Regions from separate parts of the Rhizobium sp. N324 genome, predicted to be linked through region 4. Evidence: predicted binding sites of a transcription regulator. Region 4 holds the regulator's gene; each other region holds the start of a gene.
The links. Region 4 encodes LexA, which represses DNA repair genes until DNA is damaged. Its sites were predicted from a motif close to TGTTCNNNNTGTGTTCNG; they were not measured.

Region 1 (7,671 bases), 2.2 Mb from region 4:
TTGCGCTATCTGCACGTGCTCCCGGATCGCGATCACCACATCCGAAAGCGGCCGGCGTTCGGGATGATGGTAAAGTGGCTGGTTGGTCGCAATCAGCGGCACGCGGTTTCGCGCCGCAAGCATGGCAAGCACCGCAAAGACCTGCCGGTCGCGGCCGTCATAGGCCGGGGCCAGCGCCATGAAAAAATCCTTGCGGAACCGTCTGCGAAACCGTTCCAGATAATCTTCCAGCGCCGACTGGCCTGACTGACGATCGACAAGAGTGCGATCGGGAACAAGCGCGAGCATCATCTCGTCTCCCCATTCCATGAGCTCGGCTTCCGTCAGGAAGCAGCTTCCCTTGACCGCTTCTTCCTTCAGATTGCCGGCGCTGAGAAGGCGGCAGAGATTTGCCCAGCCCCGCCGATTGCGCGGGTAGGCGAGGATATCCGGCGTGTCGTCGCAAAAGACCAGACGGGCGCCCGGCTGAATCCGGATGGGATCGAAAATCCTTTCCGTTTTCCCGTCCTTCTCCGCCTGGGCCAGGATCGCATCTCTGTTCCTGTATCTCTCCTCGAGCTGCAGCGCCTGCGCATGCGCCCTGACGACGCCGGCAACCGAATTCCGGTCCGCAATGCCGAGACCGCCGAGCCGGAGATGAGCGGCCTGGACGACCATCTCTTCCGGACTGGAGGCGCCCTCGAGAAACGAAAAATTCGTTCTCACGCCGATCTCGAAAAATGCCGGCCCGCTTTTCATGCAAACACACCGTGCATGAACCAGCGAGGATCGAGTTCCCGGCCATAGAAACCGCGACGATAGATCCAGAAGCGATGTCCGGCCTCGTCCTCGATGCGGAAATAGTCACGCGCCTCGGCGTCATCCCCATCGATCCACCACTCCATGGCGATCCGTTCCGGCCCTTCGCTTCTTGCCACCTGATGCTGCATGCGCCGCCAGCGGAAGATCTGCGGCGGACCATCGGGCACTTCGGCAAGCATGATCTCGACCGGCTCCGGCGTTGCGAAGAGCCGCAGCGGGCGCTCCTCGCGGAAAGGAAGCTGGATGCCCTGCGCCGCCTTCCGCCTGGGAAGAGCATCCATCACGGGAACCGTGATGACGGCGCGTTCCGGCACATGGCTCTCGCGGAGCTGGAAGCTTTGCAGGCAATCCGCACCCAGCCGGGCCGAGACCCGGTCGACGAAAACAGAAAGCGAGATCTCGCCCTGACGGTCGCCCTCGAAATCCGCCTGGGCCTCGTTGAAGGGATCATGCCGCAGCACATTCAACCGCAGGATTTCGAAACCATAGCCGGCATCGAGATCGTCATAAACCGCCTGCAATCGCTCGGAAAAAAGCCCGGCAATGAATTTTGGTTCACGAAGCGGCTGCGAAGCACCGACGGAGATACGAAAGACCCTGCCGTCGACGCGGAACAGCACCAGTTCGAACACCCGTCCACCGATCCCCCGCGTCTCCAGCGACGGCTGCAGCGACACGGCGACCTGCCGCGTGACGGCAAGGATCTGTTCTTCCGTCCCGATGGGCTCGATCAGGCGGCTTTCGGCCGAGAGGCTGGCGACCGGACGCCGCGGCGAGACCGGCTCCTCCTCACGTCCCAGCGCCTGGTCGAGCCGCAGAAGCAGTCCCGGGCCGAACCGGCGGGTCAGCGGCGCGCGCGGTGCATCGATGACGTCGCCGATATATTTCAGGCCGAGCTTCTTCAGCGCATCGACGGTTTGTCCTTCCAGCCGCAAGGCTGCCACCGGCAAGGACATCAGCACCTGCTTCGTCTCCTCATCCTCTATCACGCCGCCTCGCCCGAAGCGCGACGCGGCCCAGGAAAGGCCTGGCGAGGATGAGATGGCGCCGCGCGCATCGATTCCCATATGAAAAAGCCGCGACAGCACATCCTTGAGAAGCGGCTTTTCCCCACCGAAGAGATGGGCGCAGCCGCTAATGTCAAGAAACAGGCCGTCCTTGCCGTCGAACGCCACCAGCGGCGTATAACGGTCGCACCAGTCGGCAATGGCCTCCAGCAGCCGGCGGTCGGCCGCCGGATCCTCTTCCGCGACCTCGAGCATTGGGTACATGGCCCGCGCTTCGGCAACGCCCTGGTCCTTTTTCAGCCCCAGCCTTTCGGCCAACTCGTCCAGCGCCGTCAGCCGCATGGCATTGTTGAGTTTGCCGGAACAGACGATAGGCGGTGCCTCAGGACGCCCTGTCGAACGCCAGGAGAGCCCCCATCGCCTGCGGGCGATGCGGTCCGTTGGCAGATGCGGAAAGCTGAGCGCCAGAATGCGCTGACTGCTCGCCTGGAGAACGAAGGAGGTTTGGCTCGGCGACGGGGAGAAATTCGCGTCCATGGGGGTTCCACTCCAGAAAAAAGCAGAGCGGGGCCGGATTGCGCCCCTTCTCCAGCGTGAGACGGAAAATCGGATTGCCGATGCTGCCGGAAAGCTTCGATCCATCCGGCAACGGCCGCAGACCGGATGGCGCCGGCTCGACATGCAGACGGAAGGCCGCACTGCTTGCCTCTTCCGCCCCGGCCTGGCGGACAAGAAAGAGCGGACGGCGGGCAGCACGCGCCCTGAGACTGAGCCTGCGGCTTTCGGTCAGGCCGAAATGGGCGGGATTGCCTCGCACTTCGAAGATGACCGCCGAAAAGGCAGCGCTTTCCACCGCGGTCTCCACCAGCCAGAGCGCCTCGTCCAGCTTGCGCGGCGCGGCATGGAAAAACCGCTCCGGGCTCAGCCCGAAATCCCGAAGCCCGGGAACATAGGGACGGCCGGCCTCCAGCGTGCCGACAGCATCGCCGATCCAGAGCAGCGGGGAAAGCCTGCCGGCATCCGCCTCTTGGCTCTGCAGCCGCGCGGCGACGGCCAGCGCCAGCCCGCTTGCCGCACCGGCATCACGCGACAGAGCGGAGCGGAATTCGGTGATCGCATCGAGCGGCAGGCCGCCTTCCAGCGCCTCATCAAGCGATTCCACCCCGAACGCCAGGGGCGGCAGACTGCGCCTCTGCCGTGTCTTGCCTCCGTCCGCCAGGGCTTCCCGCTCCGCTGCCGCAAGCGCCGGCGCGGGCTTCCCCTCCAATCTGGCGATGGTTTCGCGGAGCGCAAAAAGCCGCTCGCGCGCCAGGGCGTGCTGCGCCATGGCGTTCTCCAATCCGTCTTGTTCCTGTTATGTTCTTATAGATTCCAGAGAGCTAATGAAGAGTCAACGGCCATTTTCTATGAATTTATTCCTGCCTTTGATTCCGCACTCGAAAACCGGCGATAAAGGTTCTATATGGGCCCGCAAAGGAAGGAATATTCATGGCCCGCATAGACCAGAGCGATGATTGGCGGGACCGCCATGCGCCGACGATCAGCACCTTCGAGTCGCTGGCCATGGAGGCCTATAGCCATCTGCCGGATGAATTTCGCCGGTTGACGACCAACCTCACGATCGAGATCGAAGACTTCCCCGATGACGATGTTTTCGAGGACATGGCGTTGGAAACCCCTTTCGATCTGCTCGGCCTTTTCGAAGGCAGGGGCATTTCCGAACGTTTCACGGTGGAAACCGGCGAGATGCCGAACCGCATCCGCCTCTACCGGCGCCCCATTCTCGATTACTGGGCCGAGAATGACGAGACGCTCGGCGATATCATCACCCACGTCCTGATCCACGAAATCGGCCACCATTTCGGGCTGAGCGACGACGATATGGAGCGGATCGAGGCAAGCGCTGAGGAAGCCGCCGAGCGCTAACGCATCGCCCGAAAAAACCGGCATCGCTCGGTGCTGTAAACCTTACTGCTCGGAGAGCTTCATCTCGGGATGGTAATCCTTGCCTTCGACGGTCTTGACGACCGCCTGGCCGCACTGCATCGCGCCGGTTGCGGCATTGAAGGCATAGGTCGGCGAGCCCTCCAGCGACCAGCCCTTGTTGAGGGCGGCGGTGACCTTGTGGCAGAAGGAAGCGTCGTCGGGACCGGTCAGGAAGCGGTAAAGTTTCATCAGGCGGGCTTTCTTGCAGAAATCAGGCGAGCTTTATGAACCAGGCTTTCGGCTTGGACAAGATGCAGCCGCTCGATCATCCGCCCGCCTGAATTGATGACGTTCAAGCCATCGGAAGCCGGATCGGCAAAAGCCGATATGATCGCCTCCGCTTCCGCAATCGCTGCCGGGTCCGGGCCGAAATGCCGATTGGCGGGCTCGATCTGCGTGGGATGGATCAGCATCTTGCCGGCAAAGCCCATGGCCCGGCCCTGCAGGCATTCGGCATCGAAACCCTGCTCGTCCCTGAAATCGTTGAAGACGCTGTCGATCGCATCGAGCCCGTAAGCGCTGACCGCCAGGACGACCTGCATCAGCCACGGCACGAGATAGGTTCGTCCCGGCTGCGGCAAGACGCCCGTTTCCTTGCGCAGATCGTTGAGGCCGACGACGAGGCAATCGAGCCGCGAGCCCGGCGTCCGGCCGGCTTCGGCGATCGCCCCGGCATTCAGCACGCCGCGCGGCGTCTCGATCATCGCCCAGATGCGCAGTTCCTCCGGCGCATCCGCATCGGCGAGCAGATCGCCTATATCGGTAATACCGCGAGGTCCCTCCACCTTGGGAAGGAGGATGGCATCGGGCAAAAGCGCCTTGACCAGATCCAGGTCCACCGGACCGAATTCGGATGACAAAGAATTGATGCGAATGATCCTTTCCTTGCCTTCAAGCGGCGGCCCCGCAAAAAAGGCGCGCAGATTTTCCCGCGCTTGCCCCTTCTTCTCGGGCGAGACGGAATCCTCCAGATCGAAAATAACCGCATCGCAATCAAGCGAATGGCTTTTTTCGAGCGCCCGGAGATTGATGGCGGGCACGCTCAGCACCGAGCGGCGCAGATTTAAGGAACGGCGAGGGGGTATTTGGCTCATCGATCATTAGTGCCAAGCTTCGCAAAGCCGGGCAAGACAACAAAAAGCCATGCTTGCCTTGCAGAGAAGAAAAAGAAGGACACATTCCTTTCCGTAGAAAGGTACCAAACCCCATGCAGAACATTCGCTCCATCTTCTTCATGCTTGCCGGCGCCAGCGTTTTCGTGGCCATGCTGCTTCTCACCTTCTCGGTGACGCTTGCCGTCGGCGGCATTCTGACCGTGCTGATGGTCGGCCGCGCACTGTCGCTGAAGATGAAGCCCGCTCCGGTCCGCGCCAAGGCAAACAATGGCCAACGCGAAATGCGGATCTGGAACGACGGCCGCGGCACGATCATCGATCTCTAAGCCGCTTCACGCGAAAAACCGACCGACATTGTCGGATCATGCGTCCATGCTACGTCCTTGAAGCAGCCAGGCATCCAGCCGGCGCTTGAAAACGATGGAGGACGAGCATGAATGCGACGGAAAACAATCCGGTCAAGATGCCGCCGGTCAAAAATGGCCTGCTGCCCTATCTGACGGTCGGCGGCGCTGTGAAAGCCGCAGAATTCTACAAGAAAGCTTTCGGCGCCGAAGAAGCCTATATCGTGCCGGTCGACGAAAGCGGCCGGACGATGCATGTGCATCTCTACATCAACGGCAGTTCCCTCATGCTGTCGGATGCCTATCCGGAATACGGCCACCCCTTCAAAGGCCATGAAGGCTTCGCCATCCAGCTGGTTATCGACGATATCGATTTCTGGTGGGATCGCGCCGTCGCTGCCGGCGCCGAAGTCGTCATGCCGGTCGAACTGATGTTCTGGGGCGACCGTTACGGCCAGCTTCGCGACCCGTTCGGCGTGCTCTGGGGCCTGAACGCGCCGACCAAATAACCCGACATATTTAACGGGCAGGCCGCGCGAAACGTCGCGTGGCCCCCATTTTTCAAAGATTCTCCTTCATTTCGGCGAAAAACTGGACTAGATGCACATTCAGGAAAGTAGATTTGCTGAAATGGAGCATGCGTCATGGATAAATTCGTGAAGCTCACGGGCGTTGCAGCGCCCCTGCCGGTCGTCAATATCGACACCGACATGATCATTCCGAAAGATTATCTGAAGACCATCAAGCGCACCGGCCTCGGCACCGGCCTTTTCGCCGAAGCCCGTTATAACGAAGACGGCTCCGAAAATCCGGATTTCGTGCTGAACAAGCCGGCCTACCGCGATGCCAAGATCCTGGTTGCCGGCGACAATTTCGGCTGCGGCTCCTCGCGCGAGCACGCGCCATGGGCATTGCTCGATTTCGGCATCCGCTGCGTGATCTCCACCAGCTTCGCCGATATTTTCTACAACAACTGTTTCAAGAACGGCATCCTGCCGATCAAGGTCAGCCAGGAAAATCTCGACAAGCTGATGGACGACGCCTCGCGCGGTTCCAACGCCATCCTCACCGTCGACCTTGAGAACCTCGAAATCACCGGCCCCGATGGCGGCTCGATCAAGTTCGATCTCGACGAGTTCAAGCGTCACTGCCTGCTGAACGGTCTCGACGACATCGGCCTGACGCTGGAGAAGGGCAAGGCGATCGACAGCTTCGAAAAGAAGAACGCCGCTTCGCACCCCTGGGCGGCTTAAGCGCTCTCCAATAAATTCTCGATCAAGCCGGGCTTTGCCCGGCTTTTTCTTTGATCTCAGCTCAGAGAAACTTTTCTTTCCAGAGCCTCAGCTTTTCGAGCGATACGCCGATGCCGCCGCAGACTTCGATGAGCGGATTGTCGAAGCGGGCAAGCAGCCCGGCGTGCACATCGGCAACGGCAAGGGCCGCACCGCAGGCAGGCTCGACCAGAATGCGCTGCGCATCGGCAAATTTCAGGCAGGCGGCAACGGCATCGGCATCGCTGACGACAATGCTTTCGATCGGATGCCGTTTCGGCAGATCGAAGACATGCTGCGCCACCTGCCGCGCGCCGAGCGAGGTGGCAATCGAGGTGATGGCAGGCAGGGTGATGCGTTCATTCGCCCTGAGGCTGGCGTTCAGCGAGGCCGCGCCTTCCGTTTCGACGGCGATCACCGGCACATCGGCAAGCCCGTTGCGCTTCAGCCCCTCGACAATGCCGGCAAGCAGGCCGCCGCCGCCAACGCTGGTGACGACGCAATCGAATTTCGCACCCTTGGCCACCACCTCGTCGATCAGCGTCGCATGGCCATCCCACAGCAGCGGATGGTCGAAGGGATGCACATAACTCGCCTTGCGGCTCTCCGCGAGTTCGATTGCATGGGCATTGGCTTCGTCGAAAACCGCACCATGTACGAGCACATTCGCGCCGGTTGCGGCAATCACCTGCCGGACATCGGCCGCCGTCGTTTCCGGCACGACGATGGTGACCGGCACGCCGAGTGCCCGGCCGGCATAGGCCGCGGCGATACCGGCATTGCCGCCGGACGCGCAGAAGATCTCGCGCGCGCCATTTTCCACCGCGTGCTGGCAAAGCCGGCCGACGCCGCGCAGCTTGAAGCTGCCGGAAGGCTGCAGCGCATCGAGCTTCAGCCAGAGCCGTTTGCCGCTGGCGCTGTAGCCAGGCGCGGTCTGAACCAAGGGCGTATCGAGATGGAGCGGTGCGAAAGGCATGGGAAACATCCGTGGACATGGAAGGTAAGACGCCGTTCTAGCCCGTTTGCAGGCGCAGGAGCAATCATCACGACCGGGAGCGAAGCGTACCGATTCACCGCTTCTCTCGCTTGAAATGCCCATTTCCGGGGTCTAAGAAACCGCAACTTGTTTTTCCCAGGAGGGTTTCAT
Region 2 (7,671 bases), 910 kb from region 4:
CTCCGGCCCCAACGAATACTATATGGATCAGTCACGCGGCGGGAGCGTTCGTGCCTGGCGCAACGAGTTTGCGGTTATGGCCTGGGAGCCTTGGCTTGCGTTTGACCCTTTGGCGCAGGCTCCCCATGTTACGGCACCAGCACTCGTCGTTCACTCAGATGGTGCGGCGTTCCCTGATCAGGCTCGCAAAGTGTATGACCTTTTGGCAGGCCCGAAAGAATTACATTGGACAGAGGGAAAACACTACGACTTTTACGACCAAGCTGAGACAGTGCGTCAAGCTGCTGACCGTGTTGCGTCACACTTCCACAGCAAGCTCAGTTAAGGCGACGCCGAGGAGACGGTTGTCCAGGTGAAGCGATGAAGGTTTGGGGTGGCAGAAGCGTTCAAGGGTGTCTTGCCGTTCCACGGCAGGAGCGCTTCAATTTGGCTCTGCTTGTGTCCGTTGATGATGGCGGTGAGCGTATTGGTCAGGTAAGCCTGCGGATCAACAGCCGCGCAGTTCGGCCTCGATCCGATACAGGTCTCCGATCCGTTTGATGCCGTACTCGGCAATAGGTGCTGTTCCGTTACGGGTGATCTCCACCAGCTTGCGGCGAGCGTGTGCCCAACAATAGGCAAGCCGAATGTCCGGGCCAATCCGATCTGGTGCATCAGCCTGTTGTATCCGGCATAGCCCCTTGACCTTGTCGGGCCATTGGCCGATGAGCCTCACGTCCGCTCCGCTGCGTCGTGAGAACCTCCAATGTAGTATCCATGGAGAAACTCGTTGTCGCTCGTCCATGGAAACTCGATCACAGATCAGGCGACAGCGGGCAATGTGGGAACAGAACACCGGTTACGTTCTAATGAAAATTCCGGCTTTTCACCTTCAGCTGATCGATGTGGAGGTCAGGAATGAAGATATCCCGCGACTTCATTCCTTGCCCCGCCGGCTCCCGCGAATCCGGCCTGCCTGGGGTGCCATGGCCGAATTCGTCACCCCTTCCCGTCGGCAATCGGAATTCCAGATCGCGATCGGCAAGACCCGTTAGGCTTCCCGACAGATCAAACAGCTGCTGGGCAACCAGGTGAACGACATCGCCTTCGCGTTGGATGCGGCCGTTGATCGCCATCATGGAAGCCCCGAGTGCAATACGCCTCGACCGCTCGAACAGCTTCGGCCAGATGACTACGTTGGCGACGCCGGTCTCGTCCTCAATCGTCATGAAGATCACGCCCTTCGCGGAGCCGGGCCGTTGGCGAACCAGCACCAGTCCGGCTGCCATGCGCCATCGGCCATCGCGAGCCGACATTGCCTCCGCACAGGTAACGACACGACGCTCGACCAATTTCCTGCGCAGGAAGCTGACAGGATGCTCCCGCAAGGTCAGCCCGGTATGCCCATAGTCGAGGACGACATTGTGCCCTAGCGTCATCTGCCGAAGTTCGACCGCCGGCTCCTGCTGCTCGGTAATCGTTCTCGCCTCGCGTTCGGCCGCGGCCGCAAAGAGAGGCAGCGGCTCGTCACGGAGCGCCTTGATCGCCCAAAGCGCATCACGACGTTCCAGCCCGAGAGATGGCAGGAAGGCATCCGCTTCGGCAAGCTTCACCAGCGACGCGGCCGGCACACCGGACCGTCGCCACATATCGTCGACGTTGTCGAAGGGCTGATCGGCACGGGCGGCAACAATGCGGGCGGCATCCGCGGTGGCGAGGCCCCGCACCATTCGCATGCCAAGGCGGACGGCATGTCGATCCGAGCCGTCGATGGTCTCGAGCGTGCAGTCCCATCGTGACTGGTTGATGCAGACCGGCCGAACCTCGACACCGTGCTCCCGCCCATCCCGAACGATTTGGGCCGGCGCATAGAAGCCCATCGGCTGGGAGTTCAAAAGCGCCGCGCAGAAGACGTCAGGAAAGTGGCATTTGATATAGCTCGACGCATAGGCGATCAACGCAAAGCTTGCCGCGTGGCTCTCGGGAAAGCCGTAGCTACCGAAGCCTTCCAGCTGGCCGAATGTCCGTTTCGCAAATTCTGGCGAATAACCGTTGCGGATCATGCCGGAGACGAGCTTGTCCTCGAATTTGCTGACGCCCCCGGTGAACTTGAAGGTCGCCATTGCCCGACGCAACTGGTCCGCCTCCCCGCCTGAGAACCCGGCGCAGACCATCGCCACTTTCATCGCCGATTCCTGGAATAGCGGCACGCCCAGCGTCTTGTGGAGGACCGCCTCCAGCTCGGGCGTCGGGTATTCGACCTTCTCCTTGCCTTCCCGGCGGCGAAGGTAGGGATGCACCATGTCACCCTGGATTGGTCCCGGCCGCACGATGGCCACCTGGATGACGAGATCGTAAAAGGTCCTTGGTTTCATGCGGGGCAGCATGCTCATCTGCGCCCGACTCTCGATCTGGAACGTGCCCAGCGTGTCGGCCTTGCGGATCATGGCGTAGGTGGCCTGGTCCTCCTGAGGAATGGTCGCGAGATCGAGATTGATCCCCTTCTCCTCGCGTAGGAACGCAAAGCTCTTGGCCATGCAGGTGAGCATGCCGAGCGCCAACACGTCGACCTTCATGAATTTCAGCGCTTCGACGTCGTCCTTGTCCCATTCGATCACCTGACGATCCACCATGGATGCGGGTTCGATCGGAACCAGGTCGTCCAGACGATCATGCGTCAGGACGAAACCGCCGGGATGCTGCCCGAGATGGCGAGGCGCTCCCATCAGCTGCTGGGCAAGCTGAAGCGTCAGAGCGAGCCGCCGGTCTTCCGGATTGAGGTTGAGGTCTCTGACCTGCTTCTCGTCAACCGCTTCCGACCAGGCCCAACCGCCCGACGACAGTGCCTTGATCAGGTCCTCCGGCAGGCCGAGCGCCTTGCCGACATCCCGGATCGCACCCTTTGTCCGGTATCGGGTGACCGTCGCGCAGAGCGCCGCCTTGTGATGCCCATAGGTCTTGTAAATCCACTGGATGACCTCCTCGCGGCGCTCGTGCTCGAAATCCACATCGATGTCGGGTGGTTCGTCGCGTTCCTGCGAAACGAAGCGCTCGAACAGGAGGTCGTTGGTATCCGGATCGATGGAGGTGATGCCGAGCACGAAACAGACGGCCGAGTTAGCGGCAGAACCACGCCCCTGACAGAGGATGTCCTGAGATCGAGCGAACCGGACGATGGAGAAAACCGTCAAAAAATAGGGGGCATAGCGCATGGTTTCGATCAGCGCGAGTTCATGGCGGATGATCTTTTCCACGTGGGAAGGCAGCCCTTCTGGATAGCGGTTGGGCACGCATTCCCAGACATAATGCTCCAGCGACTGCTGGGCAGTCATTTCTGGGACGATGGCTTCCTCCGGATACTGGTAGGTCAACTCTTCCATGCTGAAGCGACAGCGCTCGACGATCTCCATCGTCCGGGCGAGCGCTTCCGGATAGCGACCGAACAGACGCTCCATCTCTCCCGGCGGCTTGAGGAACCTGTCGGCGTGCCGCTCACGCTCGAAGCCCACGTCGTCGATTGTGCTTCCCGTGCGGATACAGGTCACCACGTCCTGGAGCTGACGGCGGTTGGGCTCGTGAAACAGGACGTCATTAGTGACGACGGTCTTCACCCGGTATCGAGCTGCCATGTTCGAGATTTCGTGTAGCCGCATCTGGTCGTTCGGTCGCCGGCGCAGGCAGAGCGAAACATAGGCGCGGTCGCCGAAAACCTCAGCCATCTTTCGAAGCTGGATCGCGCAGGTCTCGTCGGGCAGGTCGGGCACGAGGACGCCGATAAGGCCGTCGGAATAGATGGCGACGTCGTCGAGAGTGAGGATGCAGTTGGCTTTGCCGCCTCTGCCTTTGCCGAGCGTCAGCAGCCGGGTTAGCCTCGAATAGGCGGCCCGGTCCGTAGGGTAGACCAGGATCGACATGCCGTCCGCCAAATCGAGCCGGCAGCCGACGACCAGCCGTAGGCCTGTGGCACGAGACGCCTCGAGCGCCCGCACGGTGCCAGCGAGCGAATTGCGGTCGACTATGCCAAGCGCCTCGATTCCCAGTTCCTTTGCCGTCGCAAACAGCTCTTCCGCCGAGGATGCACCTCTGAGGAAGCTGAAATGGGTCGTGACATGGAGTTCGGCGTATCTCATGCGAAGATTCCATGGATGAACCAGCGATGCGAGCCGGTATCGAGATCGACGCCGTCGCCGGAGCGGTAAATCCAGTAGCGCTCGCCGCTCTCGTCCTCGACTGTGAAATAGTCGCGGACGGCAGCCCATTCCGACGTTCGTTGCCACCACTCTCCGAAGATGCGCTCCGGTCCGTCCGCCCGCTTCACACGCCGCCGTTTGCCGCGCCACGTAAACCAGACGGGCGGATGATCAGGTAGCAGAGCCATGACTTCGATTAGTTCAGGACGGTCCATCAGGCGGACCGGACGTGGCCAGGTCATCGGCCAGTTTTGTCCAATTTCGGCGGCCACGGGCGATACGCGTTGGATCGATCGCTCCGGGACATCGCTGGCGACCGGTGCCACGCGATAGATGCGATAGGTTCCTCGGTTGCCCAGGACATCGACGAAAGCACCGACATCGACCGCGGCATCTTCTACCAGGCTGGAAGCGATTTGCTTGTCCTCGAGTGGCTCGACCATGGTTGCGGCGAGACTGAGTTTCTCGATGCCGAACCCGGGATCGATCTTCTCGATGCGATCACGCAGCAGCTTGGTCAGCCAGCCAACGTCGCGCACGGGCTTTGCTGTCCCTGCCCGTAGTGCCTGGATCGTATTGTCGACGCGGTGGACGATCAGGTCGGCGCGGCGGACACCCAGTCCTTTTGCCTGGAGTTCCAGACAGAGCTTCGTCACGAGCCGCGCGATGTATTTTCCGATGGTCTCTGCTGCGCCAATCGGCTCGGCGAAAGCACGGTGGACTTCGATGATCTCGGGACCACGGATCGGATCAATCGGCTCGGCAATACGGCCCATCATCTGGTCGACACGACGGCCGATCTCAGGACCAAAGCGAAGGGCCAACGGCGCACGCGGTGTCGCGGCCAGCTCGCCAACGGTTTGGAAGCCGAGAGTGCGCAGACTGATCACGGTCTCGGAACTGAGCCGCAGCGACGAGAGCGGAAGCCGCGCAACTGCGTCAGCAGTCCTCCCTGCGGAAATGACCTTGGTCTCGGCCATCATGGACCGCGCCAAACCGTATGCAGCTCCCCAGGTATCGGCGACGACCGCACGAGCCGGCAGACCCCGTGCACGAAACCGGTTCACGAGACCGGACAGCATCAGCTCCTCGCCGCCCTGGAGATGATCGGCTCCTTCAGTGTCCATCACGATGCCATCCGGCGGATCGGCTGCCACGACCGGCGAATATTGAGACAGCGCCCAGAGCGTCAGCCGTTCGAGCGCCGCACGATCTGCGGCGGGATCGGCATGGACCATATGAAGACCATGGACCAATGCCTGGGCCTTCGCAGCGGCCATGCCAACGTGCAAGCCATGCCTGCCGGCGTTTGCGTCGACAGCGGATAGCCATCGTTTCGAGCCGCTCCTGGCGACAACGACCAGCGGACCGTCACCCGGGATGGACGGATCGGCGCGTCTGATCCGATCTGTCGCCAGCGTCGGAAAGAAGACTGATACGACCCTTGGCATCGCATGCACCTATTTCGAAATCTGCGCTTTCACCTGCCTTGACCCTGATCAGCTCGGCCAACCATCGGGCTCGCCCAACGCCCGGAACTGGAAGTGGCTCGGAGGGCAGAACCGATATCCTCCATCGCGTTGCCGCTGCCGTCGGATGTCCGAAATCCCCCGCCTCGGTCTGCCGTCGCCATCGTCGGATGATCAGACCGATAGTGCCGGAACCCTCCGCCGCCAGCTGGAGACGGCGCGAAATCACCATCGGCAAACGCACAGTTTCGGCGACGACCGCGCCTAGTCCCCGGAACCGCAAGGCCTCTTCGAAGGCTTCAAGGACATATTCCTCTTTGATCGCTTCGACATAGATGACGCGATCAGGGTGGAGACCGACCTGGGCCAATGCGGGAGCGAACAGGTCCGGCCGAGCCAGGCACCAGACGACCATGCCCTTCGTCCGGGCCGCGATCCCAGCAACAAAGAGCGCGGCCGCGGCCCCGTCAACGGCCCCTGCTCCGCCTCCGGCGAACTCATGGACAGCGCCATGGGCCAACCCGCCGCCCGGAAGGCGTTCGTCGATGTCGGCCACACCGAATGGAATGACCGACTTGGATCGCGCGACCGCCCCTTCGAGGTGCTGAATACGACCTCGAAGGTCGGAGATAATTGGGTTCGCGGCGATCTGCGCCATTCGGAGCCTTTACCAAAATCGGGTTTCCATCTCGTTCAAAAGCGAGTACGTTCTCTATTTGTTCCCTATCGGAATGTGAGTCAATGTGCATATGCGGGCGAGCAGCTTTCGAACTGCAACCCAGCGGCATGATCGGAAGCCGAAGATCGAATGGATTCAAACGAGTATGGATGAACTGTCCACAGGCGCTAAAATGTCATCGATAAGAAAAAATTCCTGTCCAAAACTCCCGGCGCTACTCGTTCCTGACGTCTTGTCGATACGGTGCAAAGCACAGGAGAAAAGTAGATGACGGAGAACGTGATCTCATTTGACGAGAGCCAGCAGAGATTGGAGGGCACGCCCTTCGGCGTCACTGCCGACGAACTGCGCATAACCGCCATTGCGGCCAAAATCGAATTCGCGAGAAGCGAACTGCAGACGGTCCAAGCCTATATTGACGTCGTCTACGCGGGAAGGGTCGCTGTGACGGCGGATGACGGCAGCGAGCTACCTGTCGACACGCTTGCGCATCTCGGCAGCATCCTTTCTAACTACGAGCAGTCGTTGTTCGATCAGATCGCGAAGCTTGAATATGAGCAGGAGATGCTGCTCTTCCCGCCAGACGAAGACGAGGACTCGCCGGATGGCGACCGCCTTTCGTAAGCAAATCGCCCCAACAACCATGAGCGACGCGCCACACGACACAGCCAATCGACAGCGCAAGGTTATCCATATCGACATGGATGCATTCTACGCATCCGTCGAGCAACGGGATGATCCCGATCTTCGCGGCAAGCCCGTTGCCGTCGGCGGCTCGGAGGCACGCGGCGTCGTCGCTGCGGCAAGCTACGAGGCTCGCAAATTTGGTGTTCACTCGGCCATGCCATCAATAACGGCCAAGCGGAAGTGTCCCGACTTGATCTTCGTCAGACCGCGTTTCGACGTTTACAAAGCCGTCTCCCACCAAATTCGAGAAATCTTTGCCGAGTACACGCCGTTGATTGAACCTCTCTCGCTCGACGAAGCCTACCTCGACGTTACCGAAAACCTTAAAGGCATGGACATCGCGACCGAGATCGCACTGGAGATACGCGCCAAGATCAAGGCGGCTACCGGACTGAACGCGTCTGCAGGGATTTCCTACAATAAGTTCCTGGCGAAGATGGCGAGCGACCTCAACAAGCCGAACGGCCAAGCGGTCATCACGCCGAAAAAAGGCCCGGGCTTTGTGGAGGTCCTGCCCGTCAAGAAATTCCACGGCGTCGGCCCAGCGAAAGCCGAGAAGATGAACCGGCTTGGCATCGAGACCGGCGCTGACCTCAAAGCGCGCAGCCTCGAATTCCTGATCGACCATTTCGGAAAGTCAGGCCCCTACTTCCATGGTATCGCACGC
Region 3 (7,671 bases), 2.2 Mb from region 4:
ATGACCTTCTCCTATCCGATCGAGCGGCTGGAGGACGAAGCCTTGCCGCGCTGGCAGGCAATGCTCGACGAGGTGGCCGAGGATGTCCGACGCAAGGCTCCTGTTTTCGAGCTGATGCCGCCGGCATTCTGCGTGTTCGAGGACATGAACCATTTCCACGAATTGCTGATCTTCGATTTCGACGCCTGAACGGGAGATGCCCATGGACAGACCGACGCTCTATATCGCCAACAAGAACTATTCCTCCTGGTCGTTCCGGCCGTGGATGGCGCTGACGGGCGTCGGCATCGATTTCGAGGAGGTTCTGATCCCCTTCGACGACGCCGGCGGCAATCCCAATATCAAGGCCGTATCTCCGACCGGGCGCGTGCCGCTTCTACGGCATGGCGTACTGAAGATCTGGGAATCGCTGGCGATCATCGAATATGCCGCCGAGCTTTATCCGGACGCCGGTCTTCTGCCTGCGGATCGCGCCCAGCGGGCGCTCGCCCGTTCGGTTTCGATGGAAATGCTCTCAAGCTTCCGGGCTCTGCGGAGCGCCTGCCCGATGAATATCCGCCGGCCGAAAGCCAGGATCGCATTGCCGGATGGGGTCGATGCCGATATCCGCCGCATCGAGGCGATCTGGCGGGATCTCCTGCAGCAATCCGGCGGGCCGTTTCTCTTCGGCGCGTTCGGGGCCGCGGATGCGATGTTTGCGCCGGTTGTCAACCGCTTCGAGATCTATGACCTCGTCAACCGAAGCGATACGCTCGCCTATATGCAGACCATCAAGGCGCATCCGGCCTGGCGGAAATGGGAAGAGGCGGCGCGCGCCGAGCCTTGGATAGTGCCGGAAGACGAAGTCTGAACGGCGAATCGTCGGCGTGTCAAAAAATCTGCATGGGGACTGGTCAAGGCCTCCCCTTGCATGTATAAGCGCGCAAAATTTCCGAAATCGCGACATGTCCGTTTCGGCCGCCAGTCTGGCCGTGGGGATGTTTTGCCCGCAAGTGGAGTAAGAGAAATGGCTGTACCGAAGAGAAAAACAAGCCCGTCCAAGCGCGGTATGCGCCGTTCGGCTGACGCGCTGAAGGCTCCGACCTATGTCGAAGACAAGAATTCCGGCGAACTGCGCCGTCCGCATCATATCGACCTGAAGACCGGCATGTATCGCGGCCGTCAGGTTCTGACGCCGAAGGAAAGCGCATAATTTCCGATTCGGCTTGTCCGATCGACTAATTTCAAGGCCGGCGTCACGCCGGCCTTTTTATATTCGGCGATATAATATTTGCGGCGACTTGCCGTGGGGCAACGGTTTGCGGCAGTATTCCTTCAGCCGCCAAGGAGATTGCCGATGATAGCCGCAATGCCGCTGATGATTATCCCGTTTATTCTCTACAATCTGGCGATGCTCGGCCTGATGGGCGATGGCGGTATTCCGGCACTGCAGCACGATGTCATCGTATTGTCGATGATATCAGGCGCGATCTGGAGCATGGCGCTCGGCGACCTTTTCATCGTCATAGCGCTTGTCGTGCTGTTTTTCGAAATCCTGAAGGCAACCAGAACCGGCCCGGGCAACCTCATCAACCACATCTTGTCGATGCTGGTATTCATCGCCTTCCTAGTCGAGTTTCTGCTCGTCCGGGATGCTGCGACGCAGGTCTTCTTCATTTTGATGACGATCGCTCTGATCGATGTGATCGGCGGGTTTGCCGTCTCGATCCGAAGCGCCGGGCGGGATGTCTCGATCGGATTATAGGTTGTCGAGCTTGTTCTGAAGGGCGCGGAGCTGTTCCTTCAGCTCATCGATATCCTTGGCTTCGGCCTTGCGGCTTTCCTTGGGAGGCGGCGTCATGAAGGGCGAGAACATCTGCATCGCCTGCTGAAACAGCTCGGTATTGCGCCGCACCTGATCTTCGACCATCTGCATCGGCAGCTGCAGGTTCTTGCCGAGCGGTGTTTCGCCGAAGGCGCGGTTCACCTGCTCGCGCATTTGCGACTGCTGTTCGGTGAAGGCGCGCATCGAATGTTCGAGGAAGCTCGGCACGACCATCTGCATCTGGTCGCCGTAATAGGTTATGAGCTGGCGCAGGAAGGAGATCGGGAGAAGCGTGTTGCCGGTCTTCGATTCCTGTTCGAAGATGATCTGGGTCAGCACCGAATGGGTGATGTCATCTCCGCTTTTTGCATCCTGGACGGTAAATTCTTCGCCCTTCTTCACCATCTCCGCCAGGTCTTCCAGCGTGACGTAGGTGCTGGTGCCCGTATTGTATAGCCGGCGATTGGCGTATTTCTTGATGACTATCTGACCCTCATGTTTCGCCATATCAGTCTCCTGGACCCCCGTCTGAATTATGGATATTCCTCCACTTCAGACTGTAGACGTAAAAGAAGGCCGGTGACAATCTCTTTGTGCGATGCGGCAAACCTTTCACAGAGCAGATGAAATCGGGCTTTCGCGGCGACCGCCGAAAAATGACGGCGGCCGGTCTTCGCGTTTGACTTGCGCTCCAAGCTTTGCCAGTTTCGTCTTATGTAAGTGAGACGAAAACGAGGAGCGTCACCATGAGCAATTCATCTATCGTCATCGCCAGCGCAGGTCGAACGGCCGTTGGCTCGTTCAACGGCGCTTTCGCATCAGTCCCTGCGCATGAACTCGGCGCGGCCGTCATCAAGGGTGCGCTCGCGCGCGCCGGCGTCGATGCCGGCGAAGTGGATGAGGTGATCCTCGGCCAGGTGCTCGCTGCCGGCGAGGGCCAGAACCCCGCCCGCCAGGCGGCGATGAAGGCCGGAATTCCGAAGGAGGCGACGGCTTGGGGCGTCAATCAACTCTGCGGGTCCGGTCTGCGCGCCGTCGCACTCGGCATGCAGCAGATCGCCACCGGCGACGCCAAGATCATCGTTGCCGGCGGCCAGGAATCCATGTCGATGGCGCCGCATGCCATGCACTTGCGCGGTGGCGTCAAGATGGGCGACGCGAAGATGGTCGACACGATGATGAAGGATGGTCTGACCGACGCTTTCCACGGCTACCTCATGGGCGTCACCGCCGAGAATATCGCGCGTCAGTGGCAGCTTTCGCGCGAGGAGCAGGATCAGTTCGCCGTCGCCTCGCAGAACAAGGCGGAGGCGGCGCAGAAGGCCGGCCGCTTTGCCGACGAGATCATCCCCTATGTCATCCAGACCCGTAAGGGCGACGTGACGGTCGATGCCGACGAATATATCCGCCACGGCGCCACGCTGGAGGCAATGGGCAAGCTGCGCCCGGCCTTCGACAAAGAGGGCACGGTTACGGCCGCGAATGCCTCCGGCATCAACGACGGTGCGGCTGCAGCGGTGCTGATGAGCGAAGCTGAAGCGGTCCGGCGCGGCATCCAGCCGCTCGCCCGCATCGTTTCCTGGGCAACGGCGGGCGTCGATCCTTCCATCATGGGCACCGGCCCGATTCCGGCGTCCCGCAAGGCGCTCGAAAAGGCCGGCTGGTCGGTCGGCGATCTCGATCTCGTCGAAGCCAACGAGGCTTTCGCGGCGCAGGCCTGCGCCGTCACCAAGGATCTCGGCTGGGATCCTGCCATCGTCAACGTCAATGGCGGGGCGATCGCGATCGGCCATCCGATCGGCGCTTCCGGCGCGCGCGTTCTCAACACGCTGTTGTTCGAAATGAAGCGCCGCGGCGCCAAGAAGGGGCTGGCGACGCTTTGCATCGGCGGCGGCATGGGTGTCGCCATGTGCTTCGAAGCACTTTAAACAGCATACGATCCGTCATTGATTGAAAATCCCGCCACGGCGGGGCGAAAACAAAAAGGGAGCGGAGCATGAGCAGAGTGGCTTTGGTCACCGGGGGTACACGCGGCATCGGCGCGGCGATATCCGCGGCGCTGAAAAACGCCGGATACAGGGTTGCCGCCAATTATGCCGGCAACGACGAAAAAGCCAAAGCCTTCCACGAGGCCACCGGGGTTCCGGTGTTCAAATGGGACGTTTCGGATTACGCGGCCTGCGGCGAGGGGATCGCCAGGATCGAAAGCGAGATCGGGCCGGTCGACGTGCTCGTCAACAATGCCGGCATCACCCGCGACGCGATGTTCCACAAGATGACGCCGCAGCAATGGCAGGAGGTGATCAATACCAACCTCACCGGCCTGTTCAATATGACGCATCAGGTCTGGACCGGCATGCGCGACCGCAGCTTCGGCCGCATCGTCAATATCTCGTCGATCAACGGCCAGAAGGGACAGATGGGTCAGGCGAATTATTCGGCAGCCAAAGCCGGCGATCTCGGCTTCACCAAGGCGCTGGCCCAGGAAGGGGCGGCCAAGAACATCACCGTCAACGCCATATGCCCCGGTTACATCGGGACCGAGATGGTGCTCGCCGTGCCGGAGAAGGTGCTGAACGAACGCATCATTCCGCAGATTCCCGTCGGCCGCCTCGGCGAACCCGAGGAGATCGCGCGCTGCGTGACCTTCCTCGCCTCCGACGATGCCGGCTTCATCACCGGTTCGACGCTGACGGCCAATGGCGGGCAGTTCTTCGTCTAACCTACCTCGAAAATCGGAATCGATTTGAAAGCGATAGCGTGTCCTGCCGGATGCGCTATCGCTTTTTGTATGGATGCTCTCCTGAAGAGGTTCAGGAGTGGTCGCCGGCGTTCGGGGGATGCCGTCGGGGAGCCTTGGCCGGTACGCGCTGCAGCGAGCGATCCTCGCCGCGAAGAGCTGAGATCGCGGCTGCCAGGAGAGCCGAGGCGATGAGAATGGCGACGGCGGAATTCAGGAAAATCCGACCCATGGAAACGTTCCTTTCAAATGCGCCGGGCGGCTTGGCCTACCCACTGCGCTCATGAAGGAAATATGCCCCTGCCTGACGGAGTCGGTAGGTTCGGCTTTCGCGACCGATCGTCAACACCGTGTTGACAGGCGCGCAAAGAAAAACGGGCGCCGAAACGCCCGTTGGGAAGTCCGAAATGCTTTTGCCGGTCAGTAGCGGCAACGGGCCTCGTAGCGGCGGCCGTAGCGGTCGCGATAGACGCAGTAGCCGCGGCGTTCCACCGACTGGCCGATGAGAGCACCGGTGAGACCGCCGGCAACGGCGCCGACGGCGGCACCACCCCAGCTGTTGGTGACGGCACCGCCGATGACCGCACCGGTGCCGGCGCCGATCGCCGTGCCCTGCTCGGTCGCTGTGCAGGATGCCAGGGCGCCGACGAGGGCACCAATAAGAACAATCTTCTTCATCATGTCGTAACTCCCCAGGTTTGTTGGCCTTTAGATGCGGCCCATGAGTACAAGGATAATGATAATCACGAGAACTAGCCCCAAACCGCCAGAAGGTCCATAGCCCCAGCCACGGCTATAACCCCAATTCGGCAAGGCTCCGATCAAGAGCAGAATGAGGATAACAAGAAGTATCGTGCCAAGCATGGTGTGTTTCCTTCATTTCATCGGCAATTTGAATGGACGAGAAACACGCATTGGCGATTTTTGTTCCCGGTTACGCCAGGAAATGTGACGCCTCCTGACCCACGACCCAGCGGAAACCTGCCCGTATGGTTAAAAAGATCTTTAAATACAATATGTTGCGGTGAACAAAGCAAGAAGGTCCCGATGTCGCCGATTCGTCAGCGATTCGTTCCGTTTTTGATCGGGCGCCATCGATCTTAACGGCATCTGAATCCGGCTTTCGAAAGATTAACGCCGATGGGGCAAGGCGGAGCAGGGAGGCCGGTAGGCGATCCGCATCTAGCGCATGGACGGAATGTCGCCACCAGATGTGGCCGTGAACGAAACGCGAAACCGACAGGGTCGGCGATTCGTCGCCGATTCGTTCCGGCTTTGGTCGACAGGTTAATTTCGGGCGCAATTTACGATTGTTCGCCGCCGGACGGAGTCGTTGTTCGTGGCGACGAAAATGCGAGGGGCAGGGAGTACGGTGATTCAGCATCTAGTGGAAAAAAGTGATTCAAAATCAATACTTAGCCGTGAACAAAAGCTGAATCAGCAGGAGTCAGCGATTCGTCGCTGATTCGTTCTCACGCTGTTCCGATTCGCGGATCCGGGCGCCGCGCCTGACTCGCAAAGGTCGTAATCGCCGAAGCATTTTGAAATCTGCCCTTGCGTTTGCGGCGGCGGCTGTCCATGTGTTCTCTGGCTTCCCTCGCGGAGGCACTCTTTTCCCGGGGGCTGCCTGCCTCATTTGCATGGACCATGACTCTGACTTCGCAGCCGATGATTCTGAGCGGACGCGGTGTGACCGCGGTGCTCGGGCCGACCAATACCGGTAAGACCCATTATGCCATCGAGCGCATGGTCGCGCACGGGACCGGCGTGATCGGCCTGCCGCTCCGGCTGCTGGCGCGCGAGGTCTATACGCGGGTGGTGGAGAAGGTCGGCGCGCAGAATGTGGCGCTGGTCACCGGCGAGGAAAAGATTTCGCCGCCCAATGCCCGATTTTCTGTCTGCACCGTCGAGGCGATGCCGCGCGAGACCAAGGCCGCCTTCGTCGCGATCGACGAGGTGCAACTCGCCGGCGATCTCGAGCGAGGCCATATCTTTACCGACCGGATCCTGCATCTTCGCGGCCGCGAGGAAACGCTGCTGCTTGGTGCTGCGACGATGCAGCCGATCCTGCAGCAGCTCCTGCCCGGCATCACGATCGTCGAGCGGCCGCGGCTTTCGCATCTTTTCTATGCCGGGCAGAAGAAGATCACCCGGCTGCCGCAGCGCTCGGCCATCGTCGCCTTCTCGGCCGACGAGGTCTATGCCATCGCCGAGCTTATCCGCCGGCAGCGCGGCGGCGCGGCTGTGGTGCTCGGCGCGCTCAGCCCGCGCACCCGCAATGCGCAGGTGGCGCTTTATCAGGCTGGCGATGTCGAATATCTGGTGGCGACCGATGCGATCGGCATGGGTCTCAACCTCGATGTCGATCACGTCGCCTTCGCCCAGGACCGGAAATTCGACGGCTACCAGTTCCGCAATCTCAATCCGGGAGAACTCGGCCAGATTGCCGGGCGCGCCGGGCGGCACGTGCGCGACGGTACCTTCGGCGTCACCGGGCAGGTCTCACCCTTCGACGAGGAGCTGGTGCAGCGCATCGAGGGGCACGAATTCGACAACGTCAAAGTTTTGCAGTGGCGCACGACCGAGATGGACTTCTCCTCGATTCAATCCTTGCGGATAAGCCTCGAGGCGGGGCCGCGCGTGCCGGGGTTGACGCGGGCGCTGCCTGCGGTCGACCAGCAGGCGCTGGAACAGCTTTCGCGTTATCCCGAGGTCATCGACCTTGCCGACAGGCCGGCCCGCGTCGAAAAACTGTGGGAGGCTTGCGCGCTTCCCGACTATCGGCGTATCACCCCGGCACAACATGCCGATCTTATCTCGACCCTCTTTTCCGATCTCGTCCGCTATGGCACGGTAAATGAGCAATTTCTTGCGGAGCAGGTTCATCGCTCCGATCGGACAGATGGGGAAATTGACACGCTTTCGGCGCGAATCGCGCAGATAAGAACCTGGACCTATGTTTCGAATCGGCCTGGTTGGCTTGCCGATCCGACACACTGGCAGGAAAAGACGCGGGAAATCGAAGATCGATTGTCCGACGCGTTACATGAAAGGTTGACGAAACGCTTTGTTGATCGCAGGACATCTGTGCTCATGAAGCGCCTGAGAGAGAATGCGATGCTGGAAG
Region 4 (7,671 bases):
GGCGCCGGTCGAAGCGCCCGAGGGAACGGCCGCGCGGCCCATGCTGCCGTCTTCGAGATAGACGTCGACTTCGACGGTGGGGTTGCCACGGCTATCGAGAATCTCGCGGGCGATGATATCGGTGATTGCAGTCATGGGTTCTTCCTGCTCGGTGGGTGATCAATCGTTCGAAGCCTGTCATAATCGAAGGCGTGCAAATTACAATGGCGCATTGCGGCACCTTCGACCTGCATGTCCGATCGTCGCTATAACACGAACATGTCAGGCTTTTGACTGTCAGCCCTTGGCGACAGCATCGAAGGCCAGCAGCTTTTCCAGAAGCTGCGGCATGTCCTTGAGGTAGACCATGTTCGGGCCGTCGGACGGTGCGTTGTCGGGGTCCTGGTGGGTTTCAACGAAGACGCCGGCAATGCCGGTCGCGACCGCCGCGCGCGCCAGCGTTTCCACGAATTCCCGCTGACCGCCGGAGGATTCCCCCTGCCCGCCCGGCTGCGCCACCGAATGGGTCGCATCGAAAATGACCGGCGCACCCATCGACGCCATGATCGGCAGCGAGCGCATGTCGGAAACCAGCGTGTTGTAGCCGAAGGAGGCGCCGCGTTCGCAGAGCAGCACGTTCGGATTGCCGCTGGCGTTGAGCTTCTTCAGCACGTTCTTCATGTCCCAGGGGGCAAGAAACTGGCCCTTCTTGACATTGACGGCACGGCCGGTCTCGGCGGCGGCGATCAGAAGGTCGGTCTGGCGGCAGAGGAAGGCCGGGATCTGCAGGACATCGACCACCTTTGCCACTTCGGCGCATTGCTCGGCGGTGTGAACGTCGGTCAGGACGGGAAAGCCGAACTCCTTCTTGAGATCGGCGAAGACCTGCATGCCCTTTTCAAGGCCGATGCCGCGCTCTGCCGACAGCGAGGTGCGGTTCGCCTTGTCGAAGGAACTCTTGTAAACGAGACCGATGCCGAGCTTTGCACAGAGCTCCTTCAGCGTGCCGGCAACCATGAAGGCATGGTCGCGGCTCTCCATCTGGCAGGGGCCGGCAATCAGCGACAGGCGGCCGGTATTGGAAAAGGTGACCTGGCCTGCGCCCGCGCCGATCCTGACTTCCGAATTCGTATCAGTGCTCATCATCTTTCCTCGAAGGCGAAAAGCGTGCCCTGCCCGGGCGCCGGCTTCACCAGAATACGATTGTTCTTGCGCGTGTAGGTCACTCCGTTAGCAGCCAAATGCGCTTCTGTCACGGCAAGATCGGCGACGGTGAAGCGGATGGCCCGGCCGCGCAGGCCGCGGTCGGCGGATGAGACGGCAAACTCGAAATAGGCCTCCAGCCCTTCCGGCGTCATCAGGCTGATTTTCGCATTCGGCGCCGCGATATTGACGCCGAAACCGGTTTTCTCGACGGCCGACTGCGCCATGACAAGGCTGACGAAACCGGCGAAGGCGGAGGCATCAGGCGCGCACAGCGCGATCTCGGCGATGCCGGTCACGCCATTGGCATGTGTCTCCAGCGCGCCGCGGTCGGCCGGCAATGGATTGATGCGTTGGCAGGTGAAGAGAAAGAAATCGGGTGCCCGCAGATCCGCGGCAAAGGCCAGTTTGAAGCTGCCGATGCCTTTGGAACCGTCCGGCATTTTCATCAGCCGGCTGAACTCCAGCATCTCGCCGGCGCTCAATCCGCCTGAAATGAAGCTTTGATGATCGAGGCCGGCATCCTCGGTGCCGAAAACCACGGCCGAAAGCCCCTCATCGCCGCAACGGAAGCGGAAGGCCCGGTTGCGGGCGGTGAAGACATTGCCTTGCCGCGCCGAGGACTCGCTCTCCTCGACGCTCGCGATACCGAGCGGCTCCAGATAGGTCTTGTCGGCGAAGAAGACGCAGGCATTTTCCGTTCCGAAGGGATGACGGGCATCGGCCGCAACGGTGAAGCCGAGCTTGCCGAGTCTTTCGCGCGCCAGATCGATATTGACGACCGGCAGCACGACATGATCCAGTGGGTGCGGCTTGGCGGAATTCGTGTTCATGATATCCCCTCCTGCAATTGCGAAGAGATGTGCGACGGCGCCTTCCTCAATGCAAGACATGGCGCCGATCCGGCGAATGAAAATAAAAATCTCAACGAGTTGGCGCCAAGTTTTACGGAAATTTAGCTACTTGCGGAACACATATGGAACATATAGTGTCTGTTCTGGATTTGTTTCAATCAGGGGTCACACGCCGATGCTCACGCGCAAACAACAGGAGCTTCTCCTTTTCATTCATGAGCGCATGAAGGAATCCGGCGTTCCACCGTCCTTCGACGAGATGAAGGACGCCCTGGATCTGGCCTCGAAATCCGGCATTCATCGCCTGATCACGGCGCTTGAGGAACGCGGCTTCATTCGCCGCCTACCGAACCGCGCCCGGGCGCTCGAGGTCATCAAGCTTCCGGAGGCCTATAGCCCCAGCATTCAGCCCCGGCGTGGTTTTTCGCCGAGCGTCATCGAGGGCAGCCTCGGCAAGCCCCAGCCGGTCGCCGCCCCCGCACCCGCAAAACCCGTCGCCGACAACGGCAACTCGGTCTCGGTGCCGGTCATGGGCCGAATCGCCGCCGGCGTTCCGATTTCGGCGATCCAGAACAACACCCACGACATCGTCGTTCCCGCCGACATGCTCGGCTCGGGTGAGCATTATGCGCTGGAGGTCAAAGGCGATTCGATGATCGACGCCGGCATCTTCGACGGCGACACGGTGATCATCCGCAACGGCAGCACGGCAAGTCCCGGCGACATCGTCGTCGCCCTCGTCGATGACGAGGAAGCGACGCTGAAGCGCTTCCGCCGCAAGGGCGCCTCGATCGCGCTTGAAGCCGCCAACCCGGCTTATGAGACCCGGATCTTCGGGCCAGACCGCGTCAAGGTGCAGGGCAAGCTCGTCGGTCTCATTCGCCGCTATCACTGACGCTGGACGGGCCGGTTTCGGCGAAACTATTGCTGCGCCAGTCATAGGCGCGATGGCGTATCCACGGCCGCGACAGGCTCTCGAATGCGGTTGCGACCTCCAGGCCGGCGTCCGCGAAGCGCAGCTCGACGGAACCGGTCCTGCGTAGCGTCTCACCGGTAAAGAGCGTCGCGCCCGAGCGGCAGCTATTGAAACGCAGGCGGACAGACGTGACGACGATATCGGAGGCATCGCAGGCCGGACCGAGATAGGCGGCATTGTCGATGACGGTGACGACGCGCCCATTGCCAAGCCTTGATGTGCACCAGGCCTTTTTGACACAGGAAAAGCGGTTTGTTTCACCGCCCGCCGCCGCCCGCATCGCCGTCCTCGCTTCGATCTGCTGATCGTGGGAAAGCCTGACGCGGCGGTCTTCTCCCTCCGGCGGGATAGCAGGGCCTTCCAACATCTTCGGTGGATGATGTGTCGGCAGGACCAGTGCTCTCTGCCACTGGTCGAAAATGAAATCCGGCGGGTTTTCGCGGTTGGAAGCCATTGCCGCCACTGCAACGAGCGCGACCAGACTGCCATCCTCCGAAATCACCAGATCCGGCGGCCGGGGGACCGGCAGAACCAGCAGGAAGAGCGTCGAGACGGCGAGGGTCGATGTGCCGGCATGGCGCAGCCGGGTGCGCAGCAGTGTCAGCAGCAGGAAGCCGGCCACGGCGACGGCGAAATACCAGGCGGGCAAACGGCCGACGCCGATATCGCCGCCCCAGCCGGACACCGTCTTGGCGACAGCGATCACCAGATCGAGGCCGAAGCCGACGACCTCCCAGAGCGGAGCGTCCAGGCCGAACGGCATGAGCAACATTGCCAGCAGCCCGGCCGGCATGACGATGAACGAGATGATCGGCATCGTCGCGAGGTTTGCCGGCAGGCCGTAGGCCGTCAACCGATGAAAATGCTCGATCGAAAACAGCGCCGTGGAAAAACCGCCGATCAGCGAGGTCAGCAGGACGCCACCGAAGAAACCGGCGACCGCAACGACCGGCCGGAAGATCGGCAGCTTGAGCAACGCGTTTTCGCGGACGCGCCGGTCCTTCCACAACTGATAGCCCGATACCAATGCCAATGTCGCGGCAAAGGACATCTGGAAGCTCGGGCCCAGCACTTCGGAGGGTGAAATGGCGATGATGACAAGCGCCGAGAGAACGACATTGCGCAGGCTGATCGACGGCCGATCGAAGAAGACGGCGATCAGCATGATGGCCATCATGATGAAGGCGCGTTCGGCCGAGACCCCGAATCCGGAGATCAGGTAATAGGCGGTGACGGCGGTGAGCGCGCCTGCGGCGGCGATCTTCTTCGTCGGATAGGCCTGGGCGACGCCCGGAAAGAGGCTGAGCAGCATCCGGAAGCCGACGAAGAAGATGCCGGCCGACAGCGCCATGTTGAGACCCGAGATCGCGACGATGTGGGCAAGGCCAGACTGGCGCAACGCCTCCGTCGTCGCATTCGAGATGGCGCGCCGCTCGTCGGTCACCAGGGCGGCGGCAAAGGCGCCGGTATCACCAGGCAGGATCGACCTGATGCGGTCGCCGATGCTGCTACGCAACCGGTAAAGCCATTCGAGCATAGCTTCCGACGGCGACCTTGCACCCTGCGGGCTCGCCGCCAAATCCTTCTCAGGGGCGCCGTAGAAGAAGCCGTTGGCGCCGATGCCGTCGAAATAGGCGCCGAAGGAGAAGTCATTGAGTTCGGGAAGTGCGGGGCCCGAGGGCGGCGTTAGCCGCGCCCTGCCGGTGATAATGTCGCCGATCTCGAAAGGCGTGTCGGCGCCGCGGACAATCGCGGTTACGCGCCCCGGCGGCCGCTTCAACTCCGGCTCGTCTGTGGCCCTGACGGCGAGAATGTAGCGCCAACGCCCACGGCCGTCGCCTTCGCGCCGTTCGACACGGCCGGTCAGCGTCGTCGTCACGGATGAATCGAGGATCACGGTCGATGCCCGCCAGCTCTCGAACTGTGCGCAGAGCATGCCGCAGACCACAAGTGCAAGCGCCAACAACGTCGTTCGCAACACGGCCCGGCTACGGTCGGTGATGAGAACCGCAATGGTCAGCACCGACAGCGACAGCAGTAATGTCAAAAGCGGAAAATCGGATGCGGCCAGAAACCAGAAGGATGCGCCGGCGCCGAGGAAGACCGGCGAAAACAGCAGCAGGCGGCCGTGATCCGCCTCCTCGCCCAGCATGGACCTGCAAGCGCGCAAGGATTGGCGGGCTGCGGCCGGCAGCCGGTGGCGCCAGGGCGTCGCCGACTGCGTCCTTGCCGATGGCGTCGCCACCACAGGCAGAGAAACGCCGGAGGATCCGGCGCCAGCTTCCGGCCGCAATTCGACTGTCGTCAATTCCTGCATGCGCCGCCCAAGTCACCCGCGAAGGCGCCCAGAATGCAACCTCCCAACAAATCGGGCAAGGATAATCGATTGAAATATGAGGGAAAATCGCGAGCGCCAAAAGGCCAGTCGAATCATTGGCTTCCGATATGCACGCTGCTCATCGCTGCAGTGCCTAAAAGGTGATACTGCAATGCACAAAATGCCGTCACGGTAACTTGGCATTAGCGTCGCGATCATATAGCTATCGGTGAGGACGCTTAACCCCTATGGCGCTTTTATGGCGCCACCGCCATTCCGGAGGATCAGCATGACGGATCAAAGCGCTACAATAAAAATCGGTGACAAATCTGTCGACCTAGCCGTCAAGAGCGGCACGATCGGCCCGAGCGTCATCGATATCGGTGCTCTCTATAAGAACACTGCCTCCTTCACTTACGATCCGGGTTTTACCTCGACCGCATCCTGTGAATCCAAGATCACCTACATCGACGGCGACGAAGGTGTGCTGCTGCACCGCGGCTATCCGATCGAGCAGCTGGCCGAGCATGGCGACTTCCTCGAAGTCTGCTACCTGCTCCTCTACGGCGAACTGCCGACCACCGCGCAGAAGAAGGATTTCGATTACCGCGTCACGCACCACACCATGGTGCACGAGCAGATGAGCCGCTTCTTCACGGGCTTCCGCCGCGATGCGCATCCGATGGCCGTCATGTGCGGCTGTGTCGGCGCGCTATCGGCTTTCTATCACGACTCCACGGATATCACCGATCCGCATCAGCGTATGGTCGCCAGCCTGCGCATGATCGCCAAGATGCCGACGCTTGCCGCGATGGCCTATAAGTACCATATCGGCCAGCCCTTCGTTTATCCGAAGAACGACCTCGATTACGCATCGAACTTCCTGCGCATGTGCTTTGCCGTGCCTTGCGAGGAATATGTGGTCAATCCGGTGCTTGCCCGCGCCATGGACCGCATCTTCATCCTGCATGCCGATCACGAGCAGAACGCCTCGACCTCGACCGTCCGCCTCGCGGGTTCGTCGGGCGCCAACCCGTTCGCCTGCATCGCGGCCGGCATCGCCTGCCTCTGGGGCCCCGCCCATGGCGGCGCCAACGAAGCAGCGCTCAACATGCTGAATGAGATCGGCTCGGTCGACCACATTCCGGAATATATTGCCCGCGCCAAGGACAAGAACGATCCGTTCCGCCTGATGGGCTTCGGCCACCGCGTCTACAAGAACTACGATCCGCGCGCCAAGATCATGCAGAAGACGACGCATGAGGTGCTCGGCGAGCTCGGCATCAAGGACGATCCGTTGCTCGAAGTAGCGATGGAGCTGGAGCGCATCGCGCTCACCGACGAATATTTCATCGAAAAGAAGCTCTATCCGAACATCGACTTCTATTCCGGCATCACGCTGAAGGCGCTGGGCTTCCCCACGACCATGTTCACCGTGCTCTTCGCGCTTGCCCGCACCGTCGGCTGGATCGCGCAGTGGAACGAGATGATCGAGGATCCGGAACAGCGCATCGGCCGCCCGCGCCAGCTCTATGTCGGCGAACCGAAGCGTGACTACATTCCCGTTTCGAAGCGCTGATCGCTTCGGCCGATATATCGCCCGAAAAGAAGAAAACCCGGTCAGAGACGACCGGGTTTTTTCTTGTTCAGCACGTCGAGAAGGATTTCGGCGGCATGTTCGCCGGGTGGTTTTTTGGTCTGCATGCGCTGCCAGATCAGATCGTAGCCTTCTTTCATCGCCTTGAGCTGGTAGGTGTCGGCCGACAGCCGCTCCATCCAGCGTGCGAGACTTGCACCGCGAAGGATATCGTTCAGATATTCCGGCACGACCGCGTAATCGGCAATCAGGTTTGGCAGCGCGCCGGTCCAGGTCTTGATGGCCGATGTCAGCAGCCGCATGATCCAGTCGACCTTGTAGGCGGAGACGACGGGAACATCGGCCAGCGCCAGTTCGAGGATGACGGTTCCGGATGCCGCCATGGCGGCATCGGCTTCCGCGAAGGCTTGCCATTTTGCTTGCGCACCGACAACGATCTCCGGCTTGACCGCCCAGTTCTCCGTCAATTGGCGGACCAGCGCCTGCCTGTGCGTCACTGTCGGCAGAACAAAGCGCATCGGTCCATTGCGGGCGACAAGTTCGTTTGCCGCCACCTCGAAATGCGGCAGGAGATTCTGGATTTCGGAGGAGCGTGAGCCGGGCAGAAGCAGGATCGTGCGATTGCCGGGCTGCCTGCCGGCGCGCAGGCGCCGGGTCTCCAGCAGCGCAGGGTCGGCGGTCAGGCGATGGCCGACATAGGTGGTTGCCGGCCCGCCGAGGCGCTGCATCGTTGCCGGCTCGAAGG

Region 1: the regulator LexA is predicted to act here: its motif matches at 3,155-3,172, upstream of AMK05_RS35620 (ImuA family protein).
Region 2: the regulator LexA is predicted to act here: its motif matches at 6,345-6,362, upstream of AMK05_RS14595 (ImuA family protein).
Region 3: the regulator LexA is predicted to act here: its motif matches at 6,012-6,029, upstream of AMK05_RS21700 (helicase-related protein).

What each region holds. Positions count from the first base shown of each region.
Region 1 covers NZ_CP013630.1:4,584,776-4,592,446, forward strand. The annotation lists gene AMK05_RS22040 (error-prone DNA polymerase) at 1-738, opposite strand, end outside; gene AMK05_RS22045 (Y-family DNA polymerase) at 735-2,150, opposite strand; gene AMK05_RS35620 (ImuA family protein) at 2,191-3,135, opposite strand; gene AMK05_RS22055 (metallopeptidase family protein) at 3,297-3,734, shown strand; gene AMK05_RS22060 (DUF1737 domain-containing protein) at 3,777-3,983, opposite strand; gene AMK05_RS22065 (HpcH/HpaI aldolase/citrate lyase family protein) at 3,983-4,888, opposite strand; gene AMK05_RS22070 (hypothetical protein) at 5,002-5,235, shown strand; gene AMK05_RS22075 (VOC family protein) at 5,343-5,762, shown strand; gene leuD (3-isopropylmalate dehydratase small subunit) at 5,898-6,506, shown strand; gene AMK05_RS22085 (pyridoxal-phosphate dependent enzyme) at 6,568-7,500, opposite strand; gene leuB (3-isopropylmalate dehydrogenase) at 7,670-7,671, shown strand, end outside.
Region 2 covers NZ_CP013630.1:3,017,715-3,025,385, forward strand. The annotation lists gene AMK05_RS14580 (alpha/beta hydrolase) at 1-325, shown strand, start outside; gene AMK05_RS33360 (transposase domain-containing protein) at 322-555, opposite strand; partial or broken gene AMK05_RS36220 (IS66 family transposase) at 494-678, opposite strand; gene AMK05_RS14585 (error-prone DNA polymerase) at 846-4,109, opposite strand; gene AMK05_RS14590 (Y-family DNA polymerase) at 4,106-5,620, opposite strand; gene AMK05_RS14595 (ImuA family protein) at 5,541-6,296, opposite strand; gene AMK05_RS14600 (hypothetical protein) at 6,585-6,941, shown strand; partial or broken gene dinB (DNA polymerase IV) at 6,961-7,671, shown strand, end outside.
Region 3 covers NZ_CP013630.1:4,507,793-4,515,463, reverse strand. The annotation lists gene AMK05_RS21745 (DUF1868 domain-containing protein) at 1-189, shown strand, start outside; gene AMK05_RS21740 (glutathione S-transferase family protein) at 203-850, shown strand; gene rpmF (50S ribosomal protein L32) at 1,007-1,192, shown strand; gene AMK05_RS21730 (hypothetical protein) at 1,337-1,744, shown strand; gene phaR (polyhydroxyalkanoate synthesis repressor PhaR) at 1,739-2,311, opposite strand; gene AMK05_RS21720 (acetyl-CoA C-acetyltransferase) at 2,551-3,732, shown strand; gene AMK05_RS21715 (beta-ketoacyl-ACP reductase) at 3,801-4,526, shown strand; gene AMK05_RS35310 (hypothetical protein) at 4,618-4,776, opposite strand; gene AMK05_RS21710 (YMGG-like glycine zipper-containing protein) at 4,965-5,225, opposite strand; gene AMK05_RS21705 (DUF3309 family protein) at 5,253-5,408, opposite strand; gene AMK05_RS21700 (helicase-related protein) at 6,192-7,671, shown strand, end outside.
Region 4 covers NZ_CP013630.1:2,112,235-2,119,905, reverse strand. The annotation lists gene eno (phosphopyruvate hydratase) at 1-135, opposite strand, end outside; gene kdsA (3-deoxy-8-phosphooctulonate synthase) at 277-1,122, opposite strand; gene AMK05_RS10255 (VOC family protein) at 1,122-2,015, opposite strand; gene lexA (transcriptional repressor LexA) at 2,212-2,931, shown strand; gene AMK05_RS10245 (ComEC/Rec2 family competence protein) at 2,912-5,329, opposite strand; gene gltA (citrate synthase) at 5,619-6,908, shown strand; gene lpxB (lipid-A-disaccharide synthase) at 6,950-7,671, opposite strand, start outside.